DNA from 4 places in the Actinoplanes sp. NPDC051851 genome. Region 4 is predicted to be linked to each of the others. Evidence: riboswitches for the same ligand, from Rfam matches in the RefSeq annotation. Region 4 holds a riboswitch; each other region holds the start of a gene.
The links. Region 4 has a riboswitch for cyclic di-AMP ahead of AB0M08_RS25285 (NlpC/P60 family protein). Riboswitches for the same ligand answer to the same signal wherever they lie in the genome.
Positions count from the first base shown of each region.

Region 1: another riboswitch for cyclic di-AMP. It lies ahead of AB0M08_RS30540 (transglycosylase family protein); the one in region 4 lies ahead of AB0M08_RS25285 (NlpC/P60 family protein).
Region 2: another riboswitch for cyclic di-AMP. It lies ahead of AB0M08_RS17240 (NlpC/P60 family protein); the one in region 4 lies ahead of AB0M08_RS25285 (NlpC/P60 family protein).
Region 3: another riboswitch for cyclic di-AMP. It lies ahead of AB0M08_RS39565 (NlpC/P60 family protein); the one in region 4 lies ahead of AB0M08_RS25285 (NlpC/P60 family protein).

Region 1 is NZ_JBFAYF010000038.1:48,539-51,736, reverse strand. Features, by position in the region: gene AB0M08_RS30550 (LysR family transcriptional regulator) at 1-519, opposite strand, end outside; gene AB0M08_RS30545 (nuclear transport factor 2 family protein) at 590-946, shown strand; gene AB0M08_RS30540 (transglycosylase family protein) at 1,066-1,656, opposite strand; cyclic di-AMP (ydaO/yuaA leader) riboswitch at 1,659-1,837, opposite strand; gene AB0M08_RS30535 (saccharopine dehydrogenase NADP-binding domain-containing protein) at 2,036-3,198, shown strand, end outside.
Region 2 is NZ_JBFAYF010000015.1:93,846-97,043, forward strand. Features, by position in the region: gene AB0M08_RS17230 (hypothetical protein) at 87-533, shown strand; gene AB0M08_RS17235 (DUF3817 domain-containing protein) at 549-872, shown strand; cyclic di-AMP (ydaO/yuaA leader) riboswitch at 1,051-1,246, shown strand; gene AB0M08_RS17240 (NlpC/P60 family protein) at 1,294-2,223, shown strand; gene AB0M08_RS17245 (sigma-70 family RNA polymerase sigma factor) at 2,300-3,198, opposite strand, start outside.
Region 3 is NZ_JBFAYF010000066.1:27,953-31,150, forward strand. Features, by position in the region: gene AB0M08_RS39550 (cytochrome ubiquinol oxidase subunit I) at 1-48, opposite strand, end outside; gene AB0M08_RS39555 (BlaI/MecI/CopY family transcriptional regulator) at 125-478, shown strand; gene AB0M08_RS39560 (M56 family metallopeptidase) at 475-1,389, shown strand; cyclic di-AMP (ydaO/yuaA leader) riboswitch at 1,509-1,642, shown strand; gene AB0M08_RS39565 (NlpC/P60 family protein) at 1,659-2,642, shown strand; gene AB0M08_RS39570 (MarR family transcriptional regulator) at 2,751-3,170, opposite strand.
Region 4 is NZ_JBFAYF010000028.1:35,998-39,195, forward strand. Features, by position in the region: gene AB0M08_RS25280 (MurT ligase domain-containing protein) at 1-660, opposite strand, end outside; cyclic di-AMP (ydaO/yuaA leader) riboswitch at 1,073-1,255, shown strand; gene AB0M08_RS25285 (NlpC/P60 family protein) at 1,261-2,088, shown strand; gene mraZ (division/cell wall cluster transcriptional repressor MraZ) at 3,033-3,198, shown strand, end outside.

The sequences.
Region 1 (3,198 bases), on a different contig from region 4:
GCCGTCGGCGGGAGCGAGCGCGACCAGGCGTTCACTCGCGATCACCCGCGTGGCCAGGTGCTCCGGCAGTCCCGGGAGCCCGGCCAGGGCGATGTCCAGCGCGCCGGTGCGCACCTGGGCGACGAGCTGGTCGGAGTTCGCCTCGACCAGCTCGACCTCGATGCCGGGGTGATCGCGGTGGAAGGCGGCGAGCGCGTCGAAGAGCGGCGCGATCTCGCAGCCGGTCACCATGCCGAGCGTCAACCGGCCACGGACCAGTCCGCGCACGTCGTCGATCGCCTCACGCAGCCCCTCGACCGCGTCCAGGGCCTCGCGGGCGTGCCGGAGCGCCGCCGAGCCGGCCTCGGTCAGCCGGGCGGTCCGGGTGCCACGGTCGAACAGCTCCGTGCCCAGCTCCTGCTCCAGGGCCTTGACCTGGGCGCTCACCCCGGACTGGGTGATGTGCACGCGCTCCGCGGCCCGGGTGAAGTTCCCCGTCTCGGCCACCGCGACGAAGTACTCCAGCTGCCGCAGATCCATGAGTGGGGATTGTAGGTGCTAGAAGAACCATCTGTTGGACTTGTGGTGGGGTGACGGGCAGGGTGGAGGCATGACCGAAGTCGCCAACAAGCCCGAAGACCTGACCCGCCTCTTCGTCGAGCGGGCCAACGCCAAGGACGCGGCCGGCATCGCCGCGCTCTACGAGGAGGACGCGGTGATGGCCTGGCCGCCCGGCTCGCAGACGGTGGGCCGCACCGCCATCGAGAAGCTCTGGGCCGGGATCCTGCCCGAGTCGCCCCGGTTCGAGCCGGAGCCGCCGCTGCCGACACTGATCAGCGGCGACCTGGCTCTCACCTCCACGCCGCCGAGAGACGGCGCGGGCGCCCGGGCTCAGGTGGCACGACGCCAGCCGGACGGCACCTGGCTGCGGGTGCTCGACCAGCCGGAGTTCCGCCGGACCACCTAGGAGGATCCCTGCGCGGTTCCAGGCGGCTCGGTTCCAGACGGCTCGGTTCCAGGCGGCTCGGTTCGAGGCGGCTCGGTTCGAGACGGCTCGGTTCGAGACGGCCTGCCGCGCGAGGCGTGTCAGATGGCGAGGCGCTGGCCCGGGTAGAGCTTGTTCGGGCTGCTCAGCCGGGCGCGATTGGCCTGGTAGATGTGCTTCCAGCCGCCCGCGACGTGATACCTGTGGGCGATTCCGCTCAGCGTGTCACCGGGCCGCACCACGTAGGTGTGTCCGGTGGCTTTGCGGGTCCTGGTGACGTTGGAGACCAGGCGCATCCGCACGTTCGCCCGCTTGTGCACCGAGGCCGTCCGGTACGCGCGGGTCATGCCCCGCCTTCCGCAGGTGGGCCATGCTCCGATGCCCTGGCCGCGCAGAACCTTTTCGGCGACGGCGACCTGTTCGCCCTTGGAAGCTTGGTTGGCGGTGGACGCGTATTTCGTACCGCCGTAGGAGCGCCAGGTGCTGCGGCTGAACTGGAGACCGCCGTAATACCCGTTGCCGGTGTTGATGCGCCAATTCCCGCCGGATTCGCACTGGGCGACGGCGTCCCAGTTGACGTCGGCCGCGTCGGCCTGGGCGGGCGTGCTGGCGCCGAGCAGGGCCACGGAGCCGGCGATTCCGCACACGGCGGCGCCGAGGACGCGACGGGCCCTCTTTTGGATCTGAACCATGAAATTGTTCTCCTCAACGCCTACGAGGTGAGCTGTCGGGTTCGGGCAGAGGTGCCCGGCCGTCGCGAGACGGCTTCACCCCGAGGCGCGCGCGGCGGCGCGCCGAGGAACTGTGGGTCCCCCGCTCCATGCCTGTGGGTTGTCGTCCGTGACCGAGGCATGGACTCGGCGTTCCGGTCACGGAGTCCGCGGCTGTGCGGACTACTGGTCGGTGGCGTGGCGTCCGTATTCCGGGCACCAGGCCGCTGGCTGTTACCCCAAATTAATTGGTTTGACCTTCCTTTGTGCGGATAAGTCACCATGTTGTCCAGCACCACCTGAAAGAGGAAGCCCGCATTCTGTATCCAGCTAGTGCAGTGGCAGTGCACAATCTCCGACCATGAGCGATCGTGAGCGCGACTTCGACGTGGTCATCTTCGGGGCCACCGGCTTCGTCGGTGTGCTGGTGGCGGGGCATCTCGCCGAGCATGCCCCGGAGGGGACCAGGATCGCGCTGGCCGGTCGCTCACCGGCGAAACTGGAGGCGGCCAGGGCGTCGCTCGGCGTCGACTGGCCGGTGCTCGTGGCCGACGCCGCCGACGTGGAGGCGCTGGCCGCACTGGCCGCCCGTGCGCGTGTCGTGGTCAGCACCGTGGGGCCGTACGCGAAGTTCGGCCTTCCGCTGGTGAACGCCTGTGCCGCGGCGGGCACCGACTACGTTGACCTCACCGGCGAGGTGCTCTTCGCCCGGGACAGCATCGACGCGAACCACGAGCTGGCGAAGAGCACCGGCGCGCGGATCGTGCACTCCTGCGGATTCGACTCGATCCCGTCCGATCTGGGCGTTCACGTGCTGCACCAGCTCGCCGAGCGGGACGGCGCGGGTGAGCTCACCGACACCACGCTCGTGGTCACCAAGATGCGCGGCGGGTTCAGCGGCGGCACCATCGACTCGATGCGCAACCAGGTCGACGTGATGAAGCGTGACCCGAAACTGCGGCGGGTGGCGGGGAGTCCGTATTCGCTCAGTCCCGATCGCAAGGCGGAGCCGGACTTCGGGCGGCAGAACGACATGGAGACGTTCCCCGCCGAGCAGGTCGATCCCCGGCTGCGCGGGCACCTCGCGCCGTTCGTGATGGCGTCCTACAACACCCGGGTGGTGCGGCGCAGCAACGCGTTGCGGGATTGGGCGTACGGGAAACGGTTCCGCTACCGCGAGGCGATGAGCGTGGGCACCTCGCCGCTCTCGCCGGTGATCGCGACCCTCACCAAGGCGGGCATGATGGGGGTCTTCCTCGGGCTGGCGGTGCCGCCGGTGCGGTTCGTGCTCGACCGGGTGCTGCCCGCGCCCGGTACCGGTCCGGACGAGCAGAGCCGCCGCAACGGTCACTTCACCATGGACATCTTCACCACCACCACGTCCGGGGCGCGCTACACGGCCCGGGTCAGGGCCAAGGGCGACCCGGGGTACGCGGCGACGGCGGTGATGCTTGGCGAGTCGGCGCTGGCACTCGCGCTGGACCGGGAGGCGCTGCCGGAGCACGGCGGCGGGGTGCTGACCCC
Region 2 (3,198 bases), on a different contig from region 4:
TGCACCTCCGTTCGCCGTACGGGCTTCGCTCGTCAGGACGGTTGCCCGGGCAAGGGCTCGCCAAACCCGCCGGTACGCTCGTGGTCATGAAAGGGCTGTGGTCTCCGGTCTGGATCGGCAAGCACCTCCTGGCGCTGGTGCTGACCGCGGGCTGCCTCGGCCTCGGCTGGTGGCAGTACAGCCGGGCCACCGGGGGAAACTCGCTCAGCTGGGGCTACATGTTCGAGTGGCCGGTCTTCGCCGGTTTCGTCGTCTTCATCTGGGTCCGCGAGATCCAGGTCTTCCGCCGGAGTTCCGAGCCCACCGCCACCGCCGAGGAGGCGCCGGCCCCGGTCACCGAGCGCGATCCGGACGCACCGATCACGCTGGGCCGCCCGGTCCGGGTCGCCGGCCGGGCCGGCGGCCGCGGCGAGTCCGACCCCGAGCTGGACGCCTACAACGACTACCTGGCCTGGCTGACCGAGCACCCGGGCGCCCGGCCGGCCGACTACCCCGGACGCGTGCCGCAGCGCGACATCGTCGAGAACCGCTAGAAGGAGACCTCCACCGTGCAGGGCGCTCTCACCCGTTACCGGATCATCGCCTGGATCGTCGGCGTGTTCCTCATCGTCCTGACCCTGATCGGCATGCCGCTGAAGTACCTGGCGGACAACGCGACGGTGGTCGCGCTCGTCGGCCCGCTGCACGGTTTCCTCTACATGGTCTATCTGGTGCTCGCGTTCGACCTGTCGCGACGGGCGAAGTGGCCGTTCTCGCGAATGGTGATCGTGATGCTGGCCGGCACCATCCCCTTCTTCTCGTTCTGGGCCGAGCGTAAGGTCACTCAGAGCTGGGTTCCGAATACTGCTTACGAACCGGCTCTCAACGATTAACGGGTCGACCCGCGCCTGAATGACGCTCAGCGCGGGACATATAACAGCCCGTTATCAGGATTATTCTCGCAACTGCGACTAATCGCATAAAGCGCGTGTCAAGGTCTTGATTTTGTTTCGGACCCCGATAAGTTGGTGCGGTTGGTTCGGTCCGCAGCCACAAACCCTCCGGTGGCGCCGACCAACGCCGCCGAATCTTCGAACGGCGTCCGGCGACCCACCCCCGGGTTTCCGGCAGCCGCACCAGAACCGGGGAAGCACCTTCCCGGGGTGAATCCGCACGGCAGACGCGGTAGGGCTTCATCTTCCGAGCCCACTGATCCGTAGCTAACACCGCCGTCAGCTAACCCGGTAGGCGGCCAGGAAGCGGAAGAAGGGCCCCTGACCAGTGCCACACCCCCGTACCCGACTGAGGGCGCTCGTGGTCGCGCTGACAGCGCTGGCGATCACCACGTCGGGAGCGACGGCCGCGCACGCGGCACCGTCCGAGAGCGAGCTGAAGAAGAAGATCGACAAGGCTTCTGATCAGGTCGAGGACATCACCGAGTCGTACAACAAGATGAAGATCGAGCTGAAGGAGACCAAGGCTCAATCGACCAAGCTGGCCGCGTCGATCAAGCCCGCTCAGCAGGCTCTCGCCACGGCCACGGGCAAGGTGCAGACGATCGCGTCCACCTCCTACATCCAGGGCCGGGTCGGCCCGATGACCGTCCTGCTCGGTGGGGACACCGACAGCCTGCTCGACCGGATGACGTACCTCGAGCAGATCACTCTGGACAACCAGGCGGACATCGACAGCTACACCGACACCACCGCGACCTACAACGAGCGGCAGGCCGCCCTCAAGGTCACGCAGGACAAGCAGTCCGCGCAGGTCACCGAGCTGGCCGCCCGTAAGAAGAAGATCGAGGGCGACCTCGAGGACCTGTACGACATGCGCGAGGACCTCTACGGCAGCGCCACCGAGGACTCCGGCTCGTACACCGGCACGATCCCCAGCATCGCGGGCTCGGCCGGCACCGCGGTCACCTACGCGTTCAACGCGATCGGCAAGCCGTACGGCTACGGTGACGCCGGTCCGGACTCGTACGACTGCTCGGGTCTCACCATGGCGGCGTGGGCCGCGGCGGGCAAGTCGCTGCCGCACAACGCCGCCGCCCAGTACAGCGCCACCGCCCGGATCAGCCGGTCCGACCTCAAGGCCGGCGACCTGGTGTTCTACCGATCCCTCGGGCACGTCGCCCTCTACGTCGGCGACGGCAAGATCATCGACGCGCCGTCGGCGGGCCGGGACGTCCTGTACCGGTCGATCGACATCATGACCCCGTACGGCTACGGCCGGGTCAAGTAACGCCACCGCAACGACGAAGGCCGGTGCTCCCCGCGGGGAGCACCGGCCTTTCGCTTGTCGTGGCTCAGCGTGGATGTCAGGCGGCCTGCAGACCCTCGGCCCGGGCCAGCTCGCGCAGCCGTCCCAGCGCCTGGATCTCCAGCTGGCGGATGCGCTCGCGGCTGAGCGAGAAGCGCGAGGCCACCTCGGTCAGCGAGTGCTCCCGGCCGTCCTCCAGGCCGTACCGGGCGCGCATGATGCCGGCGGACCGGTCGTCCAGGTGGTTGAGCAGGCCCTCGATGCGCTGGCGCTCCAGCGCGCTCAGCACGATCTCCTCAGGGGACGGTGCGTCGCTGTCGGCGACCAGGTCACCGAGGTTGGTGTCGCCGTCGTCGCCGACCGGGGTGTCCAGGGAGACGGTGTCCTGCGCCCAGCGGGTGAGCTCGTTGACCCGCTCCACGGTGACGCCCAGCGCCGCCGCGATCTGCTCGGGCTCGGGGTCGCCGCCCAGCTCACGGACGAGCTGGCGGGTGACGTTGCGCATCCGGTTGACGTCCTCGACCAGGTGCACGGGGAGGCGCACGGTCCGCTCCTGCTGCGCGATGGCCCGGCTGATCGCCTGCCGCACCCACCAGGTCGCGTAAGTCGAGAACTTGTAGCCGCGCTCGTAGTCGAACTTCTCGACCGCGCGCACCAGACCGGTGTTGCCCTCCTGGATCAGGTCGAGCATCGGCATGCCGGAACGCACGTAGCGGCGTGCGATGGAGACGACCAACCGCAGGTTGGCCCGGATGAACAGGTCCTTGCTGCGCTGGCCCTCGGTGACGAGGCGCTCCAGCTCCTCCCGGCTCACGCCGCGGTGCTCCTCGCCCTGGTCGAGCAGGAACTCGGCGTAGAGGCCCGCCTCGATCGCCTTGGAGAGTTCGACCTCCCGCGCGGCGTCCAACAGCGGCGTCCGGGAGATCTCGTGCAGGTAGACTCCGACGAGGTCGCGCT
Region 3 (3,198 bases), on a different contig from region 4:
GATCGTCACGACCGCGAACTGCAAGCGCGTCAGGTCGAGCACGTCCATCGGGTAGCCCCTTCTACGACTCTTCGTAGTAGATACTACGCAACGTAGTACGACTGGCCCTAGTAGGATGGGACACATGGCACTTGGCGACCTCGAACGTGAGGTCATGGCACAGCTCTGGGACGCTCGCGAGCCGCTGACCGTACGGCAGGTTCACGAGCGGGTCGGCCGCGACCGTGATCTGGCGTACACGACCGTGATGACCGTGCTCGACCGCCTCGCCAAGAAACGCCTGGTGATCCAGCAGAAGGCCGACCGCGCGTACCGGTACGTGCCGGCGCAGAGCCGCGAGGAGATGACCGCGGCCCTGATGATGGACGCGCTCAGCTCCACCACCGACCAGGACGCCGCCCTCGCGTACTTCCTGGGCCAGCTCCCGCCGGGTACCCTTGCGGCCGCCATGGAAGAAGCTAAAAACAACGAGACGTGACGGCACTCGTCCTGGGTGCGCTCGGGCTGACCCTCTCGCTGGTCGTCCCGGGTGTGCTGGCCGCCGCACGCTGGCCGGACCGCGCGCCGGCCGCCGCCGTCCTGCTCTGGCAGGCGATCACCCTGACCGCGGTGCTCTGCGCCCTCGGTGTGGTGCTCGCCGGCCCCGAGGAACTGACCCGCGAGGCCGGCGCCGAGCACCCGATCACCGCCGCCGCGCTGGTCTTCTCGCTCCTGGTGGCCGGGACGATCGTGATCCGGCTGCTGATCTCGCTCGGCCGGGTGACCTACCGGGCGCGGGCGCGACGGGCCCGGCACCGGATGCTGGTCGACCTGCTCGACCGGGTGGAGCGCCACCAGGAACTGAGCGGCGACGAGGTACGGGTCCTCGACGGCCCCCTGCCGCTGGCCTACTGCGTCCCCGGGCGCGAACCCCGCGTGGTGCTCTCCGACGCCGTGCTGCGTGTGCTGGACGCCCCGCAGGTCGACGCGGTCCTCGCCCACGAGCGGGCGCACCTGCGGCACCGGCACGAGCTGGTGATGGAGAGCTTCACCGCGTTCTATCAGGCCGTGCCGCCGCCGCTGCGGAGCCGGGCGCCGCTGGACGCCGTACACGAGCTGCTGGAGATGGTGGCGGACGACGCCGCGCGCCGCCGCACCGGGCCGGACCCGCTGCGGGCCGCGCTCGCCCGTCTCTCCGACGCCGTGCCGCTCGCCGGGGAGGCCGCGCCGGCCGGCCGGGCGGGGGAGGCGCGGCGCCGCCGACTGGACCGCCTGGACGGCCCGGACCGGACCTCGAGCCCCCTCACCGCCGTTGCCGGCGCCGGGGCGATCGGGCTCGTCGTGCTACCCACCGTGATCGTCGTGGTGCCCTGGCTCACGCTGGCCCTGAAAGCCTGGCCGTTTCGGTGACCCTGCGTATCGGGGGGTGTGCGTGCGGTATCCCTCCCGGCGCGCGCTTCATTTGGCCCCATGATCCGAGTACGGTGGTCCCCGGTTCGGCAGCCCCCCATCGTCCATCCGGCCGATCTGACGAACCACCGCCTAATCGCCGAGAGGCGAGCCGGGGACCCACGTTCCCGGGGTGAAGCCGCGTACCCCGCGGCCGGGCGTGCTTCCCGCCCGAACCCGACAGCTAACCCGGTCGGCGGCCGAGTGGGAAGAAAGGACAACGCGCCCACGTGAAACGGATTGGTGTGCGCGGCCTGGTGCACAGTGTGCTGTGCGCCGTCGCCGCGGCCGGAATCGTTCTCACCGGTCCTGCAGTTGCCCACGCCACACCCTCGCCGTCCAGCGTCGAGGACAAGATCGACAAGCAGTGGAACGAGCTCGAGCCCGTCATCGAGGACTACAACGACGTGCACGGCAAGCTGACCAAGCTGCAGAAGCAGCAGAAGGATCTCGCCAAGAAGCTCGATCCGCTGGAGGCTCAGGTCGAGGCCGCGATGAAGGACGTGCGCGGTCTCGCCGCGGACGCCTACATGCAGGGCCCGCCGAGCGTCTTCACGGCTCTCCTGGAGAGCGGCTCGGCCGACGGACTGACCGAGAAGCTCACGTATCTCGACCAGTTCTCCCAGAGCCGCGAGGATTCGATCGCCAGTGTGGTGAAACTGCGCAACAAGTACGCCGCCGACAAGCAGACCCTGGACAAGCTTGCCGCCGAGATCTCCACCCGCGACGCCGACCTGAAGACCAAGAAGGTGGCGATCGAGAAGGAGATCACGTCGCTCCAGAAGCTGCGGCTGACGGCGTACAAGGCGTCGGACGCCGACGACGGCCCGTACAAGACGGGGCCCTGCCCGGTCACCTACACCAACGACAAGGGTGGACGGGCCGCTCAGAAGGCGTGCGACCTGATCGGCAAGCCCTACGTCTTCGGCTCGGAGGGTCCGAACAGCTACGACTGCTCGGGTCTGACGAAGGCGGCGTGGGCCTCGGTCGGCGTCAGCCTGGAGCACTACACGAAGGATCAGTGGAACTCCACCAAGGCGGTCAGCCGGAGCGAATTGAAGCCCGGCGACCTGGTCTTCTACTACTCCGACGTGCACCACGTGGCCATCTACATCGGTGGCGGCATGGTGGTCCACGCCCCGCACACGGGCGACTATGTGCGGATGGCGACGATTGATCGAGGGCCGATCGCGGGCTATCGCCGACCGGCTTAGTGGTCATTCCGCGCAGAGGGCCGCTTCCGCTCCGGCGGTGGCGGCCCTCTCTGCCCCGGCTTCTCCCGTACGCCCGGAAGCTTCTCCCGTACGCCCGGAGCAGTGCGGTCACCCGCCCCGATGATGGTCGAGCAGCCTCCGCAGCAGTCTGGTGAGCTGCTCCCGCTCGGCCTCCGACAGCGGCTCCAGCAGTTCGTCCTGGACCTCGGCCACCCGTTCCCCCAGCTCCTTCGCTCGCGCCGCCCCCGCCCCGGTCAGCGTGATCACGTTCCGCCGCCGGTCCGCCGGATCGGGTGACCGGGCCACGAAGCCGGCCCCCTCCAGCTCGTTCAGCGCGCCGACCAGGTCGCTGAGATGGATCCCGGTCCGCCGCCCGAGCGCCGCCTGACTGGCCGCCCCGTCCGCCTCCAGCGACGCCAGCAGCCGGTAGTGGTATCCCCGCGCCCCGACCGCCGCGAACCCGTCCCCGACGAGCCGATGCGCGTACGCGGCCGTCTGTGACAGCAGCCAGCTAGCCAGATGATCCATGTGTCCAGGATAACATTGGCCCTCCTAA
Region 4 (3,198 bases):
GCGCGGGCGGCGCAGCGGGCAGCCGGTGCACCACCAGTCGCCGTTGGCGCGCTCGATCGGGTGGCCGCTCTCCGGGCAGACGAACGAGTCGTCCAGCCAGCGCTGGCCGGCGCTGAACCAGGTCACCTGCGGGCTGGCGGCGGCGGACCAGACCACGAGCGGGTCGTCGGCGTTGGCGACCACCCGGATGTCGGGGTGGTTGGCGAGCGCGGTCTTCCACAGCTGCGCCATCATCGCCACCTCCTTCGCCCGGTCGAGCTGGTCGCGGGAGAGGTTGAGCAGGGCCACCACGCGCGGCCTGGTCGCCTCGATGACCTGGGCGAGGTAGTGCTCGTCGACCTCGAGGACCGCGAACGGGGTGTGCCCCTCCTTGGCGAGCGCCGAGGTGTGGCCGGTGGGCATGTTCGCACCGTACGAGTTGGTGGCGACCCGGCCGAGCACCCCGACCGCCGCGGCGGTGAGCCGGGTGGTGGTGGTCTTGCCGTTGGTGCCGGAGACGAGCGCGACCGCCCGGCCGGACGCCAGGTGGGCCAGCAGGTCAGGGTCGATCTTGAGACCGATCCAGCCACCGATCACCGAACCGTCGCCGCGTCCCGCGGCCCTGGAGAGCGCCGCCGCGGTCTTCGACACCTGGGTCGCCACCACGGCCCGCAAGGGCATCTTCCCGTCCGTCACGCCAGCGAGGGTACCGGAACGAAGGGTTACGTCGAGTTGCCGGAAGGGGTGGAACACCGGCGATGTCGGGGTCGGCCGAACGGTTTACCGCGTTTGTGCCGGTGGGTGACCTACCCGGGTCACGTACGGGTTACCGCTCCACTTTTTCTGTGTTCTGGTTCACCGATCGTCTTCGACGCTCCGTGTTTGGTTGATTACTTTAGGTATTGGCAATTGTCTTCGTCCGGTAACAAATTGGACATCGCCAAGAATGCCAACCACGGACGGTGACGATTTAGGACCTGACGATCTAGGAAATTCTCAGGTACCAAGGAATCCGCCAGCGACGAACGATCGCGGCTCGCACCGGACGGCTCACGCCGAGCCCTGCCCCGGGTCTGAGGGTGCGACCACCGCAACACCAGTACGACCGAAAAAGGCATTCGGGGGCAGGGACGGGGGAACCATTCCCGGTCCACACCGCGCTGGCACCATTCACGGCGTACCAGGTCAGGACCTTGGGGTGAAGCCGCTCCGGCGGCCGGGCATCCTTCCCGCCCGAACCCGACAGCTAACCTCGCAGGCGTGCCGGAGGGAATACTTTCCGTGCCCGCACACCGTTCGAGCCGGGGCCGCCGCATGTCCGGCGCCGGTACCGCCGCCCTCTCCCTTGGCCTCTGCTTCTGCGCCGGCCAGTTGATCGGGGCGACGCCCGCGGTCGCCGCTACGACGACCACCCCGGTAACGACAACCGCCGTCACGACGGCCGCCTCCACGAAGGTCACGCCCAAGCTGACCATCGCGAAGGTCAACACCCGGAAGCTCAAGTGGGGCTCCACCCTCACCGTCACCGCCAAGGTCATCGACCCGAACACCGGGAAGATCGCCAAGGGCACCGTGCGCCTGCAGGGTTACAAGGGTGGCAAGTGGGTCACCTGGGACACCGAGACCGTGAAGAACGCCAACGGGACGGTGGCCCTGAAGTACAAGCAGAAGTCGACCGCCTACGTGCGGACCGTCTTCACCGGCTCCGGTTACACCTCGAAGGTCAGCTCCAAGGTCAAGATCACGGTCGTCGCCAGCGGCGCCAAGATCCTCGCCGAGGCCAAGAGCCACAAGGGCGCCCTCTACAAGTACGCGGCAGCCGGTCCGAGCCGCTTCGACTGTTCGGGCTTCACCAAGTACGTCTACAAGAAGGCGGCCGGTAAGAAGCTGCCGCACAAGGCGAACTCGCAGCAGAACTACGGCAAGGCCGTCAGCAAGTCGAACAAGAAGGTCGGCGACCTGATCATCTTCCGGTCGGGTTCGTACGGCTACCACGCGGCGATCTACGCCGGCAACGGGTACATGTACGACTCGCCGCACACCGGCGCCCGGGTCGGCAAGCACAAGATCTACGGCAGCAACTATGTCGTACGCCGCCTCGTTGCGTGACAGCACTTAGTAAATAAGGAATGACCGCCAGTGGGGCGCGTCCCGGAACTCCGGGCCGCGCCCCACTGGCGTTCCCGCGCCGGAACCCTGTCGCCGCCCGCCGCCCGCTGCTGCCGGCTGCTCGCCGTTCGCCGCCGGCTGCTCGCCGTTCGCCGCCGGCTGCCCGCCGTCCGCCGTCCGCCGTCTGCCGCCGTCCGTCGCCGGCTGCCCGTTGCCCGCGCAGGCCCCGGAGCCGGTCCTGGGCAGCCATCAGCCGGCCGCCTGCCGCCAGCCGTCTGCCCGGAATCCCGCGAATCGGCACCGGCTGATCACTCGGCTGGCGTTGTGGGGTGTCTCGGGCCCTCGGATGCACCCCTGGGTGCCAGCTGGGGTCTGGTGGGGGTCTGGTGGCTGGTGTTCCGGGGTGTGTCGGGATCGCGGATGCACCCCGGAGTGCCAGCCAAGAACCGGTGGCTGCGGCGAGGGGGAGTCGTGGTGCGGAGCGGGGTGAATCTCACGCGGTGCGGGGCAGGGGGTGAACCTCGGGCGGCGCGGAGCGGAGGGGGTGAACCTCACGCGGTGTGCAAGGGGGTGAACCTGGCTGGGGAGGGGGCTCCACTTTCCTCCACTGGGGGGACGGGGCGGGGTGTCGGGGGTCTCAGCAGGGGTGATTGACGCCGCGTTGAGAGGGGGGTGGGGGTGGATGTCGGAAAGCGGACCTTGATGATCATGGTCTGGCCCTCCACTCCGCTCCACCGCCTGTGAGCTGGGAGGACGTCCGCGAAAAGCCCTCGCAAGCGGGCGCATTCGGGTTGCAGGTGGAGGGAAGTGGAGTAGAGTGGGGCACAGTGGCAGGACCGAGGAACGAACCCTGGGACTCAACCGCGGAGCCTGCCGGCCCGAGTTGAACGGCGGACGCTCCCTCCGCGAAGGAGTGGTCGCCACGGCAAGGGGGGTTCAGGCCGATGTTCCTCGGCACGCACACCCCGCGCCTCGACGAGAAGGGCCGGCTGATCCTCCCGGCGAAGTTCCGCGACGAGCTGGCGGGAGGTGTCGTGATCACGAAGGGGCAGGAGCGCTGTCTTTACGTGTTCCCGATGCCGGAGTTCCAGCGGATCGCCGGTCAGCTTC